Regions from separate parts of the Nostoc sp. 'Peltigera membranacea cyanobiont' 213 genome, predicted to be linked through region 3. Evidence: riboswitches for the same ligand, from Rfam matches in the RefSeq annotation. Region 3 holds a riboswitch; each other region holds the start of a gene.
The links. A riboswitch is a leader RNA that binds a small molecule or an ion and turns the genes downstream of it on or off. The one in region 3 is predicted to bind cobalamin.
Positions count from the first base shown of each region.

Region 1: it holds a riboswitch for cobalamin, as region 3 does, so the genes downstream of both, cobG (precorrin-3B synthase) here and CDG77_RS04975 (DUF1636 family protein) in region 3, are expected to answer to the same signal.
Region 2: it holds a riboswitch for cobalamin, as region 3 does, so the genes downstream of both, CDG77_RS24130 (N-acetylmuramoyl-L-alanine amidase) here and CDG77_RS04975 (DUF1636 family protein) in region 3, are expected to answer to the same signal.

Region 1 is NZ_NOLI01000033.1:2,287-9,305, forward strand. It holds gene CDG77_RS11840 (LysR family transcriptional regulator) at 1-658, shown strand, start outside; gene CDG77_RS38500 (hypothetical protein) at 659-781, opposite strand; gene CDG77_RS11845 (thiol-disulfide oxidoreductase DCC family protein) at 888-1,301, opposite strand; adenosylcobalamin-variant (AdoCbl-variant) riboswitch at 1,687-1,777, shown strand; gene cobG (precorrin-3B synthase) at 1,779-3,302, shown strand; gene CDG77_RS11855 (precorrin-8X methylmutase) at 3,362-3,988, shown strand; gene CDG77_RS11860 (precorrin-2 C(20)-methyltransferase) at 3,991-4,695, shown strand; gene CDG77_RS11865 (molybdopterin-dependent oxidoreductase) at 4,718-5,434, opposite strand; gene CDG77_RS11870 (cytochrome b/b6 domain-containing protein) at 5,442-6,038, opposite strand; gene CDG77_RS11875 (cytochrome c biogenesis CcdA family protein) at 6,136-6,828, opposite strand; gene CDG77_RS11880 (thioredoxin family protein) at 6,837-7,019, opposite strand, start outside.
Region 2 is NZ_NOLI01000106.1:13,658-20,676, forward strand. It holds gene CDG77_RS24110 (TonB-dependent receptor domain-containing protein) at 1-2,304, shown strand, start outside; gene CDG77_RS24115 (MFS transporter) at 2,379-3,560, shown strand; gene CDG77_RS24120 (chlorophyll a/b-binding protein) at 3,812-4,024, shown strand; gene CDG77_RS24125 (hypothetical protein) at 4,087-4,326, shown strand; cobalamin riboswitch at 4,472-4,624, shown strand; gene CDG77_RS24130 (N-acetylmuramoyl-L-alanine amidase) at 5,108-6,946, shown strand.
Region 3 is NZ_NOLI01000010.1:45,239-52,257, forward strand. It holds gene CDG77_RS04950 (sensor histidine kinase) at 1-661, shown strand, start outside; gene CDG77_RS04955 (methanogen output domain 1-containing protein) at 1,007-1,549, shown strand; gene CDG77_RS04960 (ATP-binding protein) at 1,634-3,001, shown strand; gene CDG77_RS04965 (NAD(P)H-quinone oxidoreductase subunit N) at 3,279-4,883, opposite strand; tRNA gene CDG77_RS04970 (tRNA-Val) at 5,256-5,329, opposite strand; cobalamin riboswitch at 5,498-5,661, shown strand; gene CDG77_RS04975 (DUF1636 family protein) at 5,684-6,103, shown strand; gene CDG77_RS04980 (cobalt-precorrin-6A reductase) at 6,103-6,846, shown strand; gene CDG77_RS04985 (extracellular catalytic domain type 1 short-chain-length polyhydroxyalkanoate depolymerase) at 6,891-7,019, opposite strand, start outside.

The sequences.
Region 1 (7,019 bases), on a different contig from region 3:
ATCGAAGGCAATCGATCTGACTCAACGGACAGGTAGGGGTGAGAAAGGACAACTCCGAGTAGGTTTCACCAGCTTGGTAACTTACGATTTGCTACCTGTGATTTTGCGACGGTTTCGAGAACAGTTTCCAGAAGTGGAGTTAGTATTACAAGAATTGACGACAACTCAGCAAGAACAAGCGCTATTCAATCGCCGCATCCATGTAGGTTTTGCCCATCCACCTTTAGAAGACAACACTTTTAATCAAGAATGTATTCAGCAGGAAGGACTAATTGTGGCTTTCCTAGAAACTCATTTGTTAGCTAGACAAGAAAATATTTCAGTGCGATCGCTCTTGAACGAAAATTTTATTATGTTCCCCCGCTATTTGGGCCCCGGACTTTACGATCAAATCCTGAGTCTTTGTCAGCAAGGGAATTTTAGCCCAAAAGTGACTCAAGAAGCAATCCAAATGCAGACAATTATCGGGCTAGTGTCAGCAGGAATGGGGATTGCGATCGTACCGTCTTCTTTGCAAAATCTTCAAAGGGCTGGTGTAGTTTATCGCACTTTAGAAGAAAAAACACCATTAGTAGAAACGGCTGTAGTGTGGCGACAAGAGGATATGACACCTGTTTTACGGGAGTTTCTACAAATTGTCAGAAGTGTCTGTGGTTAATTAATCAGTTAAAAAGGCGATCGCCAAACGCTTAGGCGCGATTTGAGTTGCAAGCAACTGTTTTATAGAAGCATTGCGATCGTGTTTAATAATTAAGGGAACTCCAAAAAATAAATTATTCAATTTGTCTACTCAACTAGACTTCTTTCTTCCTTGTCTCCCTTGTCTCCCTTGTCTTCCTTGTCCCCCTTGTCCCTCTGCGACGGAATATTTTTTTACTTGGAAATCCCTAACGCTTGGATTCCTTGCAGTTTCCATCAGCACAGTATGCCGATTCATAAGTACTAGAACGCTTACCAAATATGGTGTAACGATTATCGCGGATTTGTTCGTAAAAGCGATCGCCTGCCCATTTCATCCCCGGTAAGGCTCGATAAGCATCTACAAATATACTTCCTACTGGCAATAACCGCCCAATTTCTTCTGCGGCGTTACTGCCTTGCCAACGTCTTTGAGGTTCATTGCCATCAATTAAAATTACTCCCTGTTCGCAATCTTGGGCTGTAATTCCCCACTGTAAAAGTGTCTGTTCATCTTGCATGGGAGCGTAGCGAAATAACTTTCCCTTGTCTAAGGTTTCTAGCAATTGCACTAAAGTAACGCAGAGATTACAATTTCCGTCGTAGATTACGTAGTAGTTCATGGAAATAACAGCTTTTTGGCAATTGACTTGTCGGATCTGTCTAAACACAACTTTGGTATTCTAGCTTAGAAAACCGTAGCGATCGCTCTTGCCTCACTAAAGTAATACGATTCACTTCATATACTTAAGATTTTTGAAAGTATCTGTAGGGTGCGTTAGACGGAACGTCGTAACGCACCATCCCAAGCTGATGGTGCGTTACGCTATGCTAACGCACCCTACGTGGCATAAAGTTGTAAAGCAGAAAATATTGATTTATCTCAATTTTCTCTAAAATCTATTGCAACATTTTACCCTTGCCGCGCCACTACACATATTTCAAAAATCAAATACTAGTCCTAATTCGGAAGTGTTAAATTTTCTAACTACCTTCTCGTGCTAAATTATTAAAGCTTGGAGTTGGGAAACTCCGGTGAAATTCCGGGACTGTGCCGCAGCTGTAATGGGATAGCCCAAGTCAGAATGCCAACTTTCAAGATGTCATCAAGACACAATCACCGTCTACTCCCTGCGTCGCACGGGGAAGGAGTTCTAAATTTGCTTTCTGGATTTGCCACTTGTCCTGGCTTGTTTTATACTACACCCGCCGCCGATGGGATATTATCTCGCATTAGAATACCAGGTGGAATTATTAGCACTCAGCAGTGCCATGCGATCGCAGACATAGCAGAGCAGTATGGTGGCGGCTATGTGGATGTGACTAATCGAGCTAACCTACAAGTCCGCGAGATCCGCACGGGGATAAATGCTGAGGTTTTGAAGCATTTACAGCTTATGGGATTGGGTTCTCACAATTCTGTTGTAGACCATATCCGTAATATTATGACCAGCCCAACTGCTGGTATCGATCCGCAAGAATTAATCGACACTCGCCCTTTTGTCGAAGATTGGGATAATTATATTGCCGCACATCCGGCGCTTTCAGGACTATCGGCAAAATTTAGCGTTTGCTTTGATGGCGGTGGAATAATTCACGTGTGCGATCGCTTGAATGATATCCTATTTGCTGCTGTCTTAGTCAATGCTGATGTTTACTTCCGCCTTTATCTCAGTGTCGGCGCAAAGGGCCAACCGCCTAGCGATATGGGGATTTTGTTAACACCAAAGCAATGTTTACCTGTCTTGGCAGCTTTGACAGAGGTCTATCTAGCTCATACTAATACTACAAATAAGCGGCGGCTACGTCTCTTAGAGTTATTGAACACTTTGGGTTGTGAAAATTATCTCCAAGAAGTTCAGCAACGTTTACCTTTCCCGCTTTTGGACGGTGAAACGGGAAAATACCTAACCCCCCAACCCCTAAAGGAATTCTCTACTATTTTGCCAGGAGAGGGCAAGTATCAGCATATTGGTATCCATCCCCAACGTCAGCGAGGCTTATTTTATATTGGTATCGTATTACCTCTGGGACGATTGGAAAGTACACAGATGAAGGGTTTAGCAAATTTAGCAGCAAAATATGGTAGCGGCACTCTTCGGTTAACTCCCTGGCAAAATTTGCTGATTGCAGACATTCCTCAGCAATGGGTTGATGATGTCCAAAGTGAAATCGCTTTTTTAGGATTAGATTTCTCTGCAACTAACATTAAGAGTGCATTAGTTGCCTGTTCGGGAAACAAGGGTTGTGCTTCTTCTGCCACAGACACTAAAAGTCATGCGTTGGCATTAGCTGAATATCTGGAAACTCGCCTTACTCTGGATTGCCCAGTTAATATCCACTTCAGTGGCTGCGAAAAATCCTGCGCCCAGCATAGCAAGAGTGATATTACTCTGCTCGGTGTCAACTTTGAGGCTGACGGTGGAATTGTAGAAGGCTATCACGTTTATGTTGGTGATAGCAAGCAGAAATTTGGACGGGAAATATATCAATATGTGACTTTTACCGAACTACCTGCATTAATAGAGCGGATGCTATATGTATATAAAATTCAACGCTTAAATCCCAATGAATCTTTTGGGGAATTTAGCAATCGATGTGCGATCGCTCAATTACAACTCTGATTCAATAAACACTTAGGTTCCCTTCTCAAGTCAATCCAAAATCTAAAATCCCAAATCGAATGCCCGACTACATCCGAGATGCCAACGAAATTTACCGTAATTCTTTTGCAATCATCCGGTCAGAAGCGAATTTAGATGTCCTGCCACCAGATGTAGCAAAAGTTGCCGTGCGTCTCATTCATGCCTGTGGGATGACGGATATTGTTACTGACTTGGGATATTCACCAACAGCAGTACAATCTGCAAGGGCAGCCTTAGCAGAGGGAGCGCCAATTCTATGCGATTGCCGGATGGTTGCCGATGGCGTTACCAGACGACGGTTATCTGCAAACAATCAAGTTATCTGTACCCTCAACGAGCCGGAAGTACCAGAAATTGCTAAAAAGATGGGTACTACAAGGTCGGCAGCAGCTTTGGAATTATGGCGATCGCACCTGGAAGGATCGGTAATCGCAATTGGGAATGCGCCCACAGCCCTATTTAGACTGTTAGAAATGCTTGATGAAGGAGCTACTAAACCTGCAATTATTTTAGGCTTCCCAGTTGGATTTGTCGGTGCAGCCGAATCGAAAGCAGCATTGGCGGCAGATAGCAGAAATGTACCATTTTTAACCTTACATGGTCGGCGCGGTGGAAGTGCGATCGCAGCAGCAGCAGTTAACGCCCTGGCAACGGAGGAAGAATGAATATGAAAACCAAAGGTCGTCTCTATGGAATTGGTGTTGGCCCAGGCGATCCAGAACTATTGACTTTGAAAGCGCTGCGGCTATTACGTGCGGCTCCTGTGGTAGCTTATCAATCAGCCACAGGTAAAGAGAGTATCGCTAGAGCGATCGTGGCGCAATATCTTCCTGGCAATCAAATCGAGGTGTTATATCATCTCCCCCGCGCTTTGGAGCCAGAAAAGGCCAAGTCTATTTACGATAAAGAAATTGAACCAATCGCCGAACATTTAGCAGCAGGTCGAGATGTGGTGGTGTTGTGCGAGGGCGATCCATTTTTCTATGGCTCGTTCATGTACCTATTCACACGATTATCTGACCAGTACCAAACAGAAGTTGTCCCCGGAGTTTCCTCGCTGATGGCTTGTCCGGTAGCTTTGGGCGTACCTTTCACTTACTACACCGATATTCTCACAGTCTTACCCGCCCCATTGCCAGCAGAAGAACTAACTACACATCTGTTGATAACTGATGCAGCAGCAATTATGAAGCTAGGTCGTCACTTTACCAAAGTCCGGGATATTCTGCATAAATTAGGGCTAGCATCACGAGCAAGATATATTGAGCGGGCATCAACGTCACAGCAACGAATTATACCCCTGGATGAAGTCGATCCAGATAAAGTACCCTATTTCTCAATGATTGTAATCCCAACTAAAAATCGATTGTAAAATTTTCTGCCCCCCTGCTCCCTCATAGCCCTGCAAACCACTCATATCCTTGATCCTCCCAATAACCTTTAAGAGGTAACAAATTGCTGACAAATGTAATTTGAGTTACCCACTTGCTTTGTTTGTAGCCCAGTTTAACTGGGGATGCTAGACGCATAGGCGCACCATTATCAACTGATAAAGGTTGTCCATTCTTTTGATAAGCCATCAGCGTTTGCGGATGGACAGCAGAAGCAAGATCCCAACTTTCATAATAGCCATCAGCAGATTTAAAGTAGACATAACGGACATTTGACTTAGGCTGTACCAGCGCTACCAAGTCTCGCAATCGCACACCTCCCCATTGAACGATCGCAGCCCAGCCTTCAACACAGACATGGCGAATTACCATTGAAGTTAAGGGAAGTTTTTCAATATCCCCCATACTTAATTGCATCGGGTTGCTAACCTCGCCATCAATCTTCAGGCGAAATTGTGCCGGATCGATTTGCGGCGTGAAATCAAAGGTATTAACCAGCAATTTGTCCGCTTCTATGGCACTTACAGCAAATTCTGGAACTGGTTTCTGACTTAACAGGAGTGCTTCTAGACGTTGGTTTAGCGGCTCAGATATTTGCCGCAGATTATCTGAGAACAAATTTGTCCCACAGCCACCTAAAAGAAAGCCTACCCCTGAAAGTCCAGATACTTGGAGTAATCGACGACGGGATAGGGTGCGTTTGGGAAGAATCAGACTCATAAGACCTCTACAGGAACATAGACTTAACTAGACGGATGCTTCCTACCTTCAGGGCAAGTAAGGAATGAGCAATTGTAAACAGTATGACTGTAGGAACAGTAATAAAGTGAACAGTGCGGAGAGTTTGCCAACTACCAAACAGCCCCGAAAGCCAATGCAATTGGGCAGGTTTGTACATCGCCAGACCACTCAAAATTGCCAGCAGCAACACGGGAATGATAGCAGTATAAACTAGCCGATGCCATGCGTAATTTTTGCGCTTTGGGTTCTGGCTGACTTGCAATGCTTTTAAATCACCGCCATCGGCAAAGCGACGCTGCCAACGACGAGTTACAAAGATATAGATTCCATACCAAAGTAAGTTTAGCGAAAATAGCCACATAGCAGTAAAATGCCAGTTTCTGCCACCGCCTAGCCAACCTCCCAGCAAGATAAAGTCAGGAAATTGCCAACCTGCACGCCCGCCAAATACTGGATTAGCATTATATATTTGCAATCCGCTACCAATCATCAAGATGAGACTGATGATGTTAATCCAGTGAAAGGTCTTTGAGAGGAAAGTCTGACTTGGTGTTGAGCGGGATTTACGTTTAGATGAGATCATACCAATTTTGAATTTTGGATCTTAGATTTTTAGATTGTTCCCACTCAGACCTTTGGATTGGGTTTTCTAATCCAAAATTGGCACGCTTAAGGCTGTCTCACAGAGGTTGAGTAGGAAAGAAGGGAGCCAACCAAAGTTGTATCTGAACATCCCAACCGAGAAGAATAGCAATTGCTGTGGCTGCGATCGCTACACCACCAACGCGCTGCAACGCTGCACTGTGGGGGCGGAGATTGAGCATTCGTTGGCTGAATAATCGCCCACCGTAAGCGATCGCTAACAGAGGTAAACCTGCTCCGATTCCATAAACAACCAGCAGCCAAAATGCACCTGCGACTTGATGATTAACTGCCGCTAAGACTAAAATTCCTCCCAAAACTGGCCCAGCACAGGGAGTCCATAAAAGCCCTAACTGAGTCCCTAACCAGAATTCTCCCATAAGTCCGATTCGTGGGGGTTTCTTAGCCCAATTAGCAATGGGAATATAAGTAAATATTCTGTAACTCCAGGTGGGAAAAATTGCCAATAATCCTAAAAATAAAAGGAATGCGATCGCGCCACTCCTTAATAAATTAGCCAAACCCGTAAACCAGGCTGATGTTACACCGATTAAACTACCTGCCAGTGCAAAACCAGCGATTAATCCCCCCACCAGCGCGACTGGGCCGTAAGTATGGGATTGGAGCGAGCGGCCTAATAGCACAGGCAAAATCGGTAAAACACAGGGTGAAAGGACATTCAAAACTCCTCCGAACAAAGCCAGACTGATTGATAAAGTAGAAGTCGTCATAATTGCTTCTACCCCAATAGCTGGCGGATAGTTTGCTCTGTTTTTTCGTATGCCCCTTCACCAATATGGTCATATTGTAGTAAACCTTGGCGATCGGCTAAAAACGTATGGGGCCAATACTGATTTTCGTAGGCGTTCCAGGTTTTATACTCGTTATCAACTGGAACCGGATAAGTAATTTGGTGTTTTTG
Region 2 (7,019 bases), on a different contig from region 3:
AGTGGGTTGGAAGTTGTTTTAGAAACATCTGCATCTGACAAGCTGCAAGCCACAACTAAAATAGAAGGTAATAGCTTTATTGCAAATATTCCCAATGCACAACTGCGTTTAGCAAGTGGTAATACCTTCCGTCAAGAAAAGCCAGTTGCGGGAATTACGGAAGTCTTGGCGGCAAATCAGGATGCAAATAGTATCCAAATTACTGTAGTGGGGACAACACAAACTCCAAAAGTCGAACTATTTGACAGCGATGAAGGTTTAGTTTTAGGGGTGACACCAACAACACCTGAAACTCAACCATCAGCCTATAGCCAAAAACCTAATGAACCAGATATTGAACTAACTGTTACCGCCCAAAAACGGCCGGAAAATGCACAGAATGTACCCATTAGTGTTACGGTAATACCTCGTCAGGAAATAGAAGATGCTCAAATCGGTTCTTTGATTGATATTGCCAATCAAACGCCTAACTTTAACTTTCTTCCCACATCTTCCGGCGGTACAGAGTTTAGTAATTATAGTTTGCGGGGTTTGAACAATCAAAATTTTCTTACTGCTCAGGATAGCGTAGCCTTTTACATCGATGATATTCCAATTGACTATAACGGCTTTCTAGACTTGGCTTTACTCGATCTAGAACAAATAGAAGTGCTAAGAGGCCCTCAAAGTACGCTATATGGCCGAAATAGTTCTGGTGGGGTCGTCAATATCATTTCCAGACAAGCAACGCCAGAACCAGAAACACGAATTAGTGCAAGTTATGGTAGATATAACAGCCGCCAATTCCAGTTCTCTCTCAACGATGCTTTGGTTGACGATAAACTATCACTGCGAATTGCCGGAGCTTACAGAGGACAGGATGGATTTATTAGGAACCTAGCCACAGGTAATGAAATAGGCGAGCGATCGCGCCTAGCTGCACGAGCGCAACTTTTGTGGACACCTACACCGGATTGGACAGTATCTTTTAATAGCTATAACAGCTTTACAGATGATGGTAATCCAACCTACAACAAGTTAAATCCTTCTGACCCATTCGAGGTTAATTTACAAACTGAAGGATACAATAAGCTAGATACAAATACCCAAGCTTTAAAAATCGGTTACAACGGCGAGGGTTTCCGAGCCACATCCATCACCGCACGTCGTTTTACCCATCAAGAAAACGTTGTTCCAGGAAGCACAGGAGCGGTACAAATTATTGATGGTATTGACTCCACATTATTGACGCAAGAATTACGTTTCCAATCTCCAGAAACGGCAAAGCATTTTCAATGGTTGTTAGGTAGTTACTACGAATCTCGTGACTTTAACGTTGGCGATGCTCAAACCGACTTTCCTGGATTTGGAAGATTTAGACGTACTGGAGACGATTATCGTCAAACCTATGCGGTATTTGGACAAGTAGATTACCAACTTATAGAACCATTAACTGTATTTGCTGGTTTACGTTACGAATCTAGTGATGCATCTTCAGATAGTACTTATGATTTAGTAAACGCTGACGGAACTCTAACTCCCCAGCGTCCGGCATTTAACAATGAAAAAGTCAGCAACAATGAATTGATTCCCCGCTTCGGTTTGAAATATCAATTCAATCCTAATTTAATGGGATACGTAACTATTGCCAAAGGTTATAGACCGGGTGGATTAAACTATCGCGCCAATAGCGAAGCAGAACTTCGATTTGGGGAAGAAAAAACCTGGAGTTATGAAGTCGGTTTGAAATCTTCTTGGTTGAGCGATCGTTTAATTGCCAACCTATCAGTCTTTCACAATGATGTAAATAACTATCAAGTTTTGCAATATGACGAGAGTGGGTTTTTTGGCAGAGTTAGCAATGTTGACCTTAAAGCCACAGGAGTAGAATTTGAACTGAAAGCCAAACCAGCTAAGAGATTCGATTTAACTGCATCAGTTGGTTATGTAGATAGTATATACAAAAACTACCTAAATTCCGATACAGGTGTAGACCTAAGCAATAATCAAGTTCCCCTATCCCCACAATTTACCTATAATTTAGCTGCTCAATATCGCAGTCCGGGAGGCTTATTTGCTCGTGCAGAATTGCGTGGTTATGGGATTACCTATTTTGATGATGCGAACCAAATCAAGCAAGAACCGTATGCTTTAGTAAATGCCCGCATTGGTTATGAAGCTGAGAAATATGGCATTTATTTATATGCAAATAACTTGTTTGATACTCGCTACATCACCTCTGGATACTTGTTTCCAGTACCGGATGGAACCGCAGGATTTGGCGATCCCGTGACCTATGGCGTGCAAGTTAAAGCTAATTTTTAGTTTAATTGTTGTAGCGTTGGGAAAAATTATCTTTCCTGTCGCTATTTTTGATTTTTTATCCTCTGCACATCGCCATGCTTGCTAAATTAATCCTACTCGCCGCGCTTTATACTACTCAATTCATTCCCACAACCTTTTTTATCCAAACCGTACCTGTTTTTATGCGACAACAAAATATGTCGCTGGATGCTATCGGGTTGTTAAGTTTTCTCATTCTTCCCTCAGCGTTAAAATTTCTGTGGTCGCCTTTTATTGACCGCTACCGTTTGCCAAAGTTAGGACATTATCGCGGTTGGATTATCTGTTTTCAACTTTTGTTAGCACTTGTAACATTTGGATGTGGATTTATTGATATTCAAGAGAATTTCAATATCTTAGTTTTTTGCATGTTTCTCGCTTTTTTATTCTCCGCCAGCCAAGACATTGCTACTGATGCGTTAGCAGTAAATTTACTCGAACCGCGAGAAAGAGGATTAGGAAACGCTATTCAAGCTGGGGGAAATGTTTTTGGCGCTATTATTGGTGGAGGTGGAGCGCTGATTTTACTAGATAGAATCGGCTGGCGGTATAGCTTGATAATTATGTCAGTCGTAATTTTATTGACTTTGATTCCAATACTACTGTATCAAGAACAAGTTAGTAAGAAATCTCAGAAATCGAACTTTTTTAAATCTTATTTTCAACCTTTTATCAACTTTCTCTCGCGTCCCAAAGCATTACCGTGGCTTTTCGTAGTATTGCTATATATGGGAGGCGAAATGATGTCAGGTACAATGCTTCGTCCACTTTTTGTTGATAGAGGTTTGTCGCTCTCAGATATTGGCTTAATGTTGGGTATTGTCAGTTACAGTGTCCGTATTGTTAGTGCTTTGATTGCAGGAGTTTTGATTACCCACTTGGGAAGATTACGTTCTCTAGCTCTATTTGGCTTTGCTGCTAGCATGGTGACACTTTTGTATATCATACCTGCAATTGGTATCAGTAGTTTACCTGTGCTGTATGCTGTGAGTATAACAGTCAATGCAGCCCAAAGTATGGCATATACTGCATTGCTAAGTGCCATGATGGATAAATGCGAACCTGCAACAGCCGCTACTGATTATACATTTCAGGTGTCAGTAGTATACATTGGCGGAATTGCTGCTTCAGTTCTGAGTGGTGCGATCGCTAGTTCTACCGGATATACGTTTATGTTTATCATTAGTGCAGCCTTGAGTTTATTGAGCGTATTACTAATAACTAACTTGCGGGCATAGAAGCAACACATTCCCAAGGTATACAGCCCTCTCGCTACATCGGATTGGTTAAAAACCCTGACCAAAGTCCTACTAATCATGTTCTTTAAATTGTCAGAGGCGATTCTCCCACAAGAGACGCTACGCGAAGGTTACGGTATCTTCGATTTCTTTAGTACGAATAACCGTAATTTTTATTCGTGTCAAGTGCTTGCAAAAAATATTTACATATTGTTATATTTGGTTACATAAGCAAGTAAAGGAAAAAAGACATGACAAGCAAAGGTTTTACCATGAACGAACTTGGTCAACTCAACAACTTTGCAATCGAACCAAAAGTTTATGTAGACCAAACTCCAAGAGTTGGCTTTACTGAGTATGCTGAAAAACTAAATGGTCGTTTGGCAATGATTGGCTTCGTCTCACTCATCGCTGTAGAAGTAATCACTGGACACGGACTGATTGGATGGCTGACAAGCCTGTAGATAATTTTAACTATTCAAAAATTTCATTCAATTAACGCATAGAACATTAAGCAAGGAAATTTATGAGAACTGATTTTGATTTCCCTAAAAAGGATTTAATTGGCCCCGTTGTTTTTCGACCTGATTTCACCAATTTTGAAAAAATCAATCTCAACCAAGCTTGGTCATTGTTTTTTACCGCAGGTCAAGACGACAAAGCACTGGGACAAGAAATTGAATTGGGCAAGTTTTTCACTAACTTTTTAATTGCTGTAGGAGTAACAGGAACTCTTTGGGCAATTTTCTTCAGCAACTTGGGATAAGCAGTTGTGTAAGCGTGTTCAATTGAATAAATTCACTTGAAGTCTTGGTTATGACAACCAAGACTTCTTTAATGTCATGAAATCTTCAAATAAGAGTGACTGTTAACTAAAACTTGATCTTGTATTATTTTCCTTATTATGCTATATAATGGGTCGATTAGTCGGTTCTGATGGTGAGCAGCCATCAGGCGCAAGGGGGAAAGTTCGGTGTGAATCCGGCGCTGTCCCGCAGCTGTAATGAGATTGTGTTCAAAACAAGTCTCAAAGTCAGAATACCCGCCGATGTTAACATGCCTAAAAAATCTGCGAGGTACAGATGTGACAAAATTTTCTCCGGTCAGAGTTCAGATTATACCATCCATCATTTTTCTATCTGCGTTAGTAAAAATCCATAGGTAGTGGATTTTACTAAACAACAATTATCACGATATCAAAAGCACAAACATACAGCTATCAACTATGCTTTATGAAAACTTGGCATGGCTAACATTTGGATGAAATTTATTTAATTAGGTTAATTAAACTGTAATTAACCCGATTAAGTCTTCAAGTTTTTTAGCTATATTTTCTGATAGTTGTACGTTGAAAAAACTAAATTTTGTAAATTTTTGAGCGAACAAAATTAGATTCGGTGGGTAATATTTAACGCGGCTTTGCTGCATTTAAATACCCAACTAAACGAACACTTAGCATCAAAATATTTATGCTGGGTTAGTACTGGTGTGAGTAGAAACAAATACAAATTGTTTTATGTCATAAAATCGAAACAGGAGAGTACTCTGTGAAAATACACTGGCTGCTACCCAGTACAATATTAAATATTGCTATACTCACGTCTCCCGCACTTGCTGCAAAACTAGAATCTTGGCGATTTGATGGTGTCTCCAAGCAACTGGAATTTACGACTGATGATGCTGTACAACCACAGGCACAGTTAATTTTTAACCCCACTCGTTTGGTAATTGATTTACCTGGAACTAGTTTAGGAAAACCTGGTTTTACTCAGTCCGTAGGTGGTGCAATTCGTGCTATCCGCTTCGGACAATTTGATGCTCAAAAGACTCGCATCGTTGTAGAACTGAATCCAGGTTACACTCTCGATCCACAACTTGTAAAATTTACATCAAAAATCGGCAATCAATGGGTTGTACAGTTACCATCGCCAGAACGCGTAGAGACGACATCATCCCCAAGTGGAATTTACAGTGTGGTAGCTGATGGAAAACAAGTTGCACAAACTACATCGAGGACAACTATTATTGAAAATTTACAAGTCACAGGAGATGGATTTTTTATCCGTACTAATGGCAGTAATAATTCAGAAATTAAGGTAAATCGCAGCGATAATCGTAGCGTTATAGACATTAATATTAAAGGTGCAACTCTATCGCCTAATCTGCAACAGCAGCAGTTTATCAACCGATACGATGTCAATAGCATCCAATTTACTCAACTACAAAGTACAATTCCCACTGTCCGCATAACCTTACGGATAGACAAAAATAGTCCTGATTGGCAGGCAACGGTTAGTGGTAGCGACGGTATAGTACTGTTACCTAGTAGTGGAGTAGTCAAGTTACAACAAAGCAATAATCAACCTAACCCAGTTACCCAAGTACCTACTCCCCCTTCCACAATTGAGTCTGTAGAACTGGGAAGCAATGGTACACAATTGCTAATTAGAAGCGATCGCAGTTTATCAAATGTCACTAGTAACTGGGATAGACAAACAGCTCTTTACCGAATCGCTATCCCTAATGCTAAACTCGCAAGCAATATTACCGGGCCGACTTTGAATGCAAATAGTCCCGTGTTGAGAGTACGTCTACAACAGCAAGAAAGAGAAACCGTAGTAATTTATATTCAACCTGTGTCTAGGGTACAAATTAAGCAACTCAACCAAATTAGTTCTCAAATATTAGCATTAGAATTTCAGCGCGATCGCTTAGTTTTACCACCCTCTGCTTCTATAACAAAACCCCCAATTGTTTTTCCTCCTTTACCAACAGCATTCCCAGACCCTGAGTCTCCACCAACGACTGCATCCGAAACCTCACAACCTATACCTCGTCCTCCCAAAGGACGAATAGTCATAATTATCGACCCTGGACATGGGGGAAAAGATGCAGGTGCTATTGGTCTTCATGGACTGCAAGAAAAGGATATCATCTTGAGGATTGGTAAAAAGGTCGCCTCACTTTTAGAGCAAAATGGTATTAAAGTCATCATGACAAGGGATGCTGACTATTTTATCGATCTTGCTCCTAGAGTTGTCATGGCAGAACATGTTCATGCAGACTTATTCGTGAGCATTCATGCAAATTCAATTGATAACAACCCTAGTGCAAATGGTTTAGAAACCTATCATTACGACCGGGGTTATCGTTTAGCGCAAGTGGTTCACAAAAGCATTCTTCAAGGCATTCCGACATTAAAAGACCGAGGAGTAAAACGAGCTAGATTTTATGTGCTGAGAAAAAGTTCTATGCCCGCAATTTTAATAGAAACTGGTTTTGTAACAGGTTCTGAAGATAACCCCAGACTGGCGAACCCAGAGTATGATAATCGGATGGCTGAGGCGATCGTTCGCGGTATCCTCCAGTATTTACAGCAAAGGTAAGTAAGTTTCTTGTGAAGGCACTTACCAATCATAAAGTGACCAGCCGTCGCTTTCGTCTGTTCCGCAGCGTCCC
Region 3 (7,019 bases):
TCAACAAATTCAAGAAACAATCAAGTTGATGGATCTAGAATATATACGTGAGGATTTACCTAAGCTTATTTCATCAATGAAGGAAGGCACCGATCGCATTTATAATATTAGCAAAAGCTTGCGAACTTTCTCTAGAGCAGATACAGAAAAAAAAGTCATGTTTAACCTACATGAAGGTATTGATAACACTCTCTTAATTCTCAAACACCGATTGAAATATAGTAAGATTCGTCCAGCTATTCAAGTAATTAAAAATTACGGTAAGCTTCCTCCTTTAACATGCTTCCCAGGACAACTTAATCAGGTATTTATGAATCTGTTGGCAAACGCTATTGATGCTTTAGAAGAATCTATTTCTGGATTGAGTTTTGATGAAATTGAGAAAAATCCCAATCAAATTACAATTCATACTGCTACTGTCCAAATTCAAGATAAAAATCATGCATTGATTAGAATTAAAGATAATGGTGTAGGAATATCGCCTGATATTCAGCAAAAAATGTTTGACCATTTATTCACAACTAAACCTGTGGGAAAAGGAACAGGATTAGGATTATCAATTGCCTATCAAATAATCGTCCAAAAACATAGAGGAACTCTAGAAGTAGAATCTGTGCTAGGAAAAGGTTCTGAATTTATCATTAGCATTCCCATTTATTAAAATAGTAAATTTAATTTTAGTGAAAATTAAGATTTTACAGTTCATACATAATAATTTATTATGCTTTAAAAGAACCAAAATTAATTTATGAAAAACAGAAAACTTTTCCCCTGATTGTAAGCAAGCTGATTTATTTTCATGGTGACAATGGGATTTAACCTAGAAGAGACTTTGCAAAATCGGGAACTATCGCAACGACAAGATTCCGAATTTGCGATCGTCATCACAATTCATTAGAAACAAAAGCAAGCACCAAATACTCTAAAGAAAGATATCCAGCAGTTATTTTATAGACTTTTTGGGGAACTCTATAACTGTAGTTACAAAATAGTGTCCTCAAAATTCATGACTAATGCACTTAATCATTCGATAGCTACGCTTAATCTTTCTTTAGAACGCGATATATTTTTACGTACATTAATCAGAGAATTATCTGGTACTTTGCAGGATGTAGTTGGCTTAGAAGAAGCTGCTGGATTTATTAGCGTAGTTGGTGAAAGGATGGCTAGGCAGATCAACCAAGATTACAAATCCGCCCTGGAAGTCTCTAAACTTTCCCGTAAGCAGGTCGCTGATGTCTTGATTGATTTAAAAAAACGAATTCAAGGCGATTTTTATATTATCGAGCAGGATGATGAAAAAATTGTCTTTGGCAACCGCGTCTGCCCTTTTGGGGAAAAAGTGCTAGATCGCCCTGCCATGTGTATGATGACTTCAAACGTTTTTGGGACGATCGCAGCTAATAATCTGGGATATGCGAAAGTAGAATTGCAAGAGACCATAGCACAGGGTGCTTCTGGATGTAGAGTTATTGTTTACTTAAAATTTACAGAAGAGGCAGAGGATGCAGAAGGTAGAGAATACTTTAGAGGACTAGAATCTGTGTAAACTCTTCATCGCTAAAACAACCCCAATATACAAGCTTGAGTGCAGATATGTAAATTAGAATCGAACCATGAAATTGGAAGCCTTATGACTCCTGAACAATTTCTTGAATTTGCCAGAGTTTTACCAGAACCTTTACTCCTGGTGAGTGGAGACGGTCAGTTGTTAGCTACCAATCAACCAGTAGCAGAGATCCTGGGGTTACGCCGTCAAGAACTGCCAGGAAGAATGCTCTTTGAACTTGTAACTCAGTCTACTGAGGATGTTGTCAAGTACCTGCAAGCCTGTTCAAGTAGTAGAGCAATGGTTATTGGCTCTTTGACTTTACGAAATAATGATGGACAAACGTTAATATGTCGTAGCCAAGGAGCCGTTATTCAACCTTGGTCTCCTGAATCTTCAGCTTTAATTCTCTTACGCTTAGAAAATAGAACTTTAGCCAGCAATAATTTTCTTCTTCTAAACCAGAAAATTGATGAGTTAGCAAAGGAAGTGCAAAGACGTAAAGAAGCAGAGGAAGCACTCAAGGAAGCTAATCAAGAGCTAGAAATTCGGGTTGAGGAGCGTACAAATGCTTTACAAGAAACACTAAAGGAACTACAACTTACCCAAACTCAGCTTATCCAAGCCGAGAAAATGTCTAGTTTAGGACAGATGATCGCTGGTATTGCTCATGAAATTAATAACCCCGTGAGTTTTATTCATGGGAACCTTCACCACGCCCAGAAATACACTCATGATTTACTGAAATTGGTGGAAATTTATCAACAAGTTTGTCCAAATACTCCCGAAATTCAACAGGAGCTAGAAGAAATAGACTTAGAGTTTCTGATTCAAGATATTGCTAAACTCTTCCAGTCAATGACAGTGGGAACAGAGCGAATTCAGGAAATTGTTAAATCACTACGTAACTTTTCCAGACTAGATGAAGCCGAACTTAAGAAAGTTAATATTCATGAAGGAATTGATAGTGCTTTAATGATTTTGGAGCATCGACTGCAAGCTAGGCATGAGTATCCAGAAATTCAAGTCATCAAAAAATATAGTCAATTACCCAATGTAATTTGCTATCCTGGTCAACTTAACCAAGTATTTCTGAATATTCTTGCTAATGCTATTGATGCACTGGAGGCGTTGGCAGCCAATTCACAAATAACTGACAATCAAAAGCAGATAAATAATCATCCCCAAATTAAAATCAAAACTGAGGTAATCGATGAAAAATGGATAGCGATTAGTATTGCTGATAATGGTTTGGGAATAAATGAACAAGTTCACTCAAAAGTATTCGATCCGTTTTTCACTACTAAACCCGTGGGTAAAGGCACGGGACTAGGGCTATCTGTAAGCTATCAGATTATAGTTGAAAAACATGGCGGACAACTTAGCTGTTTTTCTGTTCCAGGCAAAGGCGCAGAATTTGTTATCAAGATACCTATTAACTCAGCCTCATAAAGTTTAAATTATGGCAATCTTATATCATCTTGCGCTTTATTTGGGTAGAGTTCTATAGGCACATCTTCATCCAGTAAGAAGATTAAAAAAATACAATGGCTTGTGATTAACTGAGTTACAAAACGTAGGACTCAAAATCAGATATAAATAATTTCTATCTCCTGTCTCCCAACCTGTAGCTTTGTACTTCAGGCAAAAAAACTGCTGTATGACAAACGCCTGTCTGCTAATTAGCAAACAGGCGTGTCTTTGATAACAAAGTTGTACTGAGACTCGGTTAAATCTTAGCGGTAGAATCAACTGAAGGTTGAGACTGACTAACCGAATCTAACTTTGGCAAAAGCAGTAGATTTTGTGCTTTGACATTACTGTTGATTGTTGCTTGCAAAAATGGGGTATGGGAGATGGAATTGTTCGCCAATGTAAACAGTGGATTCGACAAAATTCCTGCTATGGAAGTAGCAATTAATGTTACCACCAACCCGACTTGCAAGGGTCTTAGCCCAGGCAAATCCCAACGCACTTGTGGATAATTCTTCACCGCGTCGGACATTTCATGGGGTTCTTTGACTACCATCATCTTAACTACGCGAATATAGTAGTAGATGGAAACGACGCTGGTAACTAAGCCCAGCAAGACTAACCAATAAAGTCCTGCTTGCCAACCAGCCCAGAATAGGTAAATCTTGCCGAAAAACCCAGCCAATGGTGGAATACCACCCAAGGAAAGCAGGGCAATACTCAACGCCAGTGTTAGGAGTGGGTCTTTTTGATATAAACCAGAGTATTCGGCAATCTGGTCGGTTCCTGTCCGCAGTGAGAACAGGATGATGCAGGTAAAGCCACACAGGTTCATGAACAAGTAAACCAGTAGGTAAAATATCATACTGGCATACCCTGCTTGTGTCCCAGCAATCAAGCCAATCATCACAAACCCAGCTTGGGCAATGGATGAATAAGCTAGCATTCGTTTCATGCTGGTTTGAGCTAGGGCGACTACGTTACCCAAAATCATGCTCAGAACGGCTAGAGCAGTGAAGACAAACCTCCACTCATCAGCAACAAGGGGGAAGGCTGTTGTCAGTAAGCGGATGGCTAGGGCAAACCCAGCTGCTTTGGAACCGACAGATAAAAAGGCGATGACTGGGGTGGGAGCGCCTTCGTAAACATCTGGTGTCCACTGGTGGAAAGGTGCGGCAGAGATTTTAAAGCCAATACCTGCGATCGCAAAAACTAAGGCAATCACTAAACCTAAAGATTGTCCCACTTTTGCTGTGGCAATGCCATTTGCGATCGCACTTAGTTCAGTTTGTCCTCCAGATAGCCCATACAGCAGTGATACACCGTACAAGAATATTGCTGTACTGGAAGCTCCAATTAACAAGTATTTCAGCGCCGCTTCATTGGAGCGTGGGTCACGCTTGGTATAACCTGTCAACAAGTAAGAGGAAATACTCAGGGTTTCTAGGGAGATGAAAATCATCACCAACTCACTAGCCCCGGATAAAAACATCCCTCCAAGAGTAGCACTCAGCAAAATAGCGATGAACTCTGCTAATGGGGTGCCGCTCTGCTCGACGTAGCGAATTGACATCAGTATGGTAATAGCCGCAGACAAGGCAATGATGCCGCGAAAGACGATACTCAGGTCATCACCATTAAAGCCACCGGTAAAAGAGATGGGATTAGGATTGTCCCATTGAAAATATAGGGCGACAATGGAAGCAAATAAACCTGCGATCGCTAGATATCCAATCCAGCGTGCGGATGTACGCCCCAAAATCAAATCAACAATCAAAACCCCCAAGAGGGTGAGAATAACAATCCCCTCTGGTAAAATCGTTCCAGCGTTCAACTGGGATGCAATATTAGCAAAATCCATGATATGTATAGGTTTTGGCGATTAGACATTAAGGCTAACTCTGTTCACTCTAGCAAGTTTTCTAATTCCCGGACTACCTCTTTGAACAAGAGCTTAATATTTAACATTAGCAAAATTCGATCGAGAAGCGGCGCTAGAAGCTCTTAGGCTTTATCTGGACTAGGGGAATCTCGGTAAGCTAATAATTTTCGGTAATATATCCAGAATTTTTCTAAAAAGTCATCTAAAGTCTTTTGGTGGCAGGCAACAAATGGACTCAACTTTTTATAATGCGCTTAAATAACATTAACTTGTCACAAAGACAGATAATTAGTCATAACGACACTTATTTGTCACCTACGACAAATAATTAGTCACTGTACAAATTTAGAATGGACGTAACTGGATTCGAACCAGTGACCTCTACGATGTCAACGTAGCGCTCTAACCAACTGAGCTATACGTCCTTAACCACACGATTATCAATATTAGCATATACTTCTTGAATCGAGCAAGAAAAAGACCCAAATCAGGCGAAGTTTATTATCAAACAGAGTTCAGGAGTCATTTCTCATCTGTAGCAAAAACCGAGTCGATCGCAATTGATTAAAATTTTCTCAGATGACCCTAGTGTATGATCGATAAGGTCATTCGGTTCTGGTGGGGAGCAGCTACCAGAGGTAACGGGGAAAGTTCGGTGCAAATCCGGCGCTTGGGAGCAACTGTGAACCAATTTGAGATGTAATCTAAAATTCCAAATTCAGTGAGTCAGGATGCCCACCGAAATAGATTTAACAGTTCCACATCTCTGCGAGGTACAGATGACTACTACTGTAAATATTTCCCCAACGAATCCCTTGGGTGTTGCTGACCATACTTTATTTGTTTGCAAAACTTGTGCTAGCGTTTGGCAAGAGGGAAAACGCTTAGGTGAAAGTGGCGGTCAAAAACTTCTAAACCAACTTCAGCAGCTTGCACAAGATTGGAACTTACGAGATGAATTCCCAATTCAAGAAGTTGAATGCATGAGTGCTTGCAATCGTTCTTGTGTAGTTGCCTTTGCTGCCAAAGGTAAATTAACATATTTGTTTGGCGATTTAGCCGTTGATGGTAGTGCATCTGCGGTACTAGAATGCGCTAGTCAATACTATGGCAAAGCAGATGGTTTACTACCTTGGTCAGAACGCCCAGAAGCGCTGAAAAAGGGCATTTTGGCAAAGATTCCACCTTTATCTCAATGATGCGCGTTTTGATTCTGGGTGGGACGGGAGATGCCGCAGAACTAGCTGCTAAAGTGGCGACTATTAAAGGCTTAGAAGCAATCACGTCTCTAGCTGGTCGTACCCGTGAACCATCAATTCCGTTGGGCGATTTCCGGGTTGGAGGCTTTGGTGGTGTGGTGGGATTGGCTAGCTATTTGCGTCAAATGCAAATCGACTTATTAATTGATGCAACCCATCCTTTTGCAAGTCAGATTTCCTTCAATGCGGCAGATGCTGCAACTGAAGTTGGAGTACCCCATCTAATGTTAATTCGCCCGCCTTGGGAAAAAGAAAGTGGCGATCGCTGGATTGAAGTTGACAGCGTTGAAGCCGCCGCCACATCTCTGCAAAACCAGGCACAGCGAGTATTTTTGACAGTTGGGAGGCAAGAACTAGCCGCCTTTGCTCACCTAGAGAAAATTTGGTTTCTGATGCGGATGATTGACCCTCCCACTGATGATGCTTTAGTACCCGCAGGAAGGATATTGTGCGATCGCGGGCCCTTTACCCTCAATAATGAAAGGCAAATCCTGATTGATAATAATATTGATACCATCGCGAGCAAAAATAGCGGCGGCGATGCCACAAAGCCCAAAATTGTTGCAGCGCGAGAACTGGGTGTGAAGGTCGTTATGATAAACCGTCCAGCCATACCGCCAGGAGAGCAGGTTGCTGATGTTGATGGTGTTTTGGCATGGCTATTTGACAAGTTACACGATTAGTCCAATCAGGCAAAAGCTTCGATGGGGAATTTTCTTTCATCAGCTTAAGATAAACTGTGGCGTTGAAAAAAGTCCCAAATTGTCTGACTGGCATTCAAGCCAAGTTTAGCATTGAATTTATTTAGGTTCGGATCGGTTGAAGCACCACCAGGCCAAAAATGTCCCCCATCTAC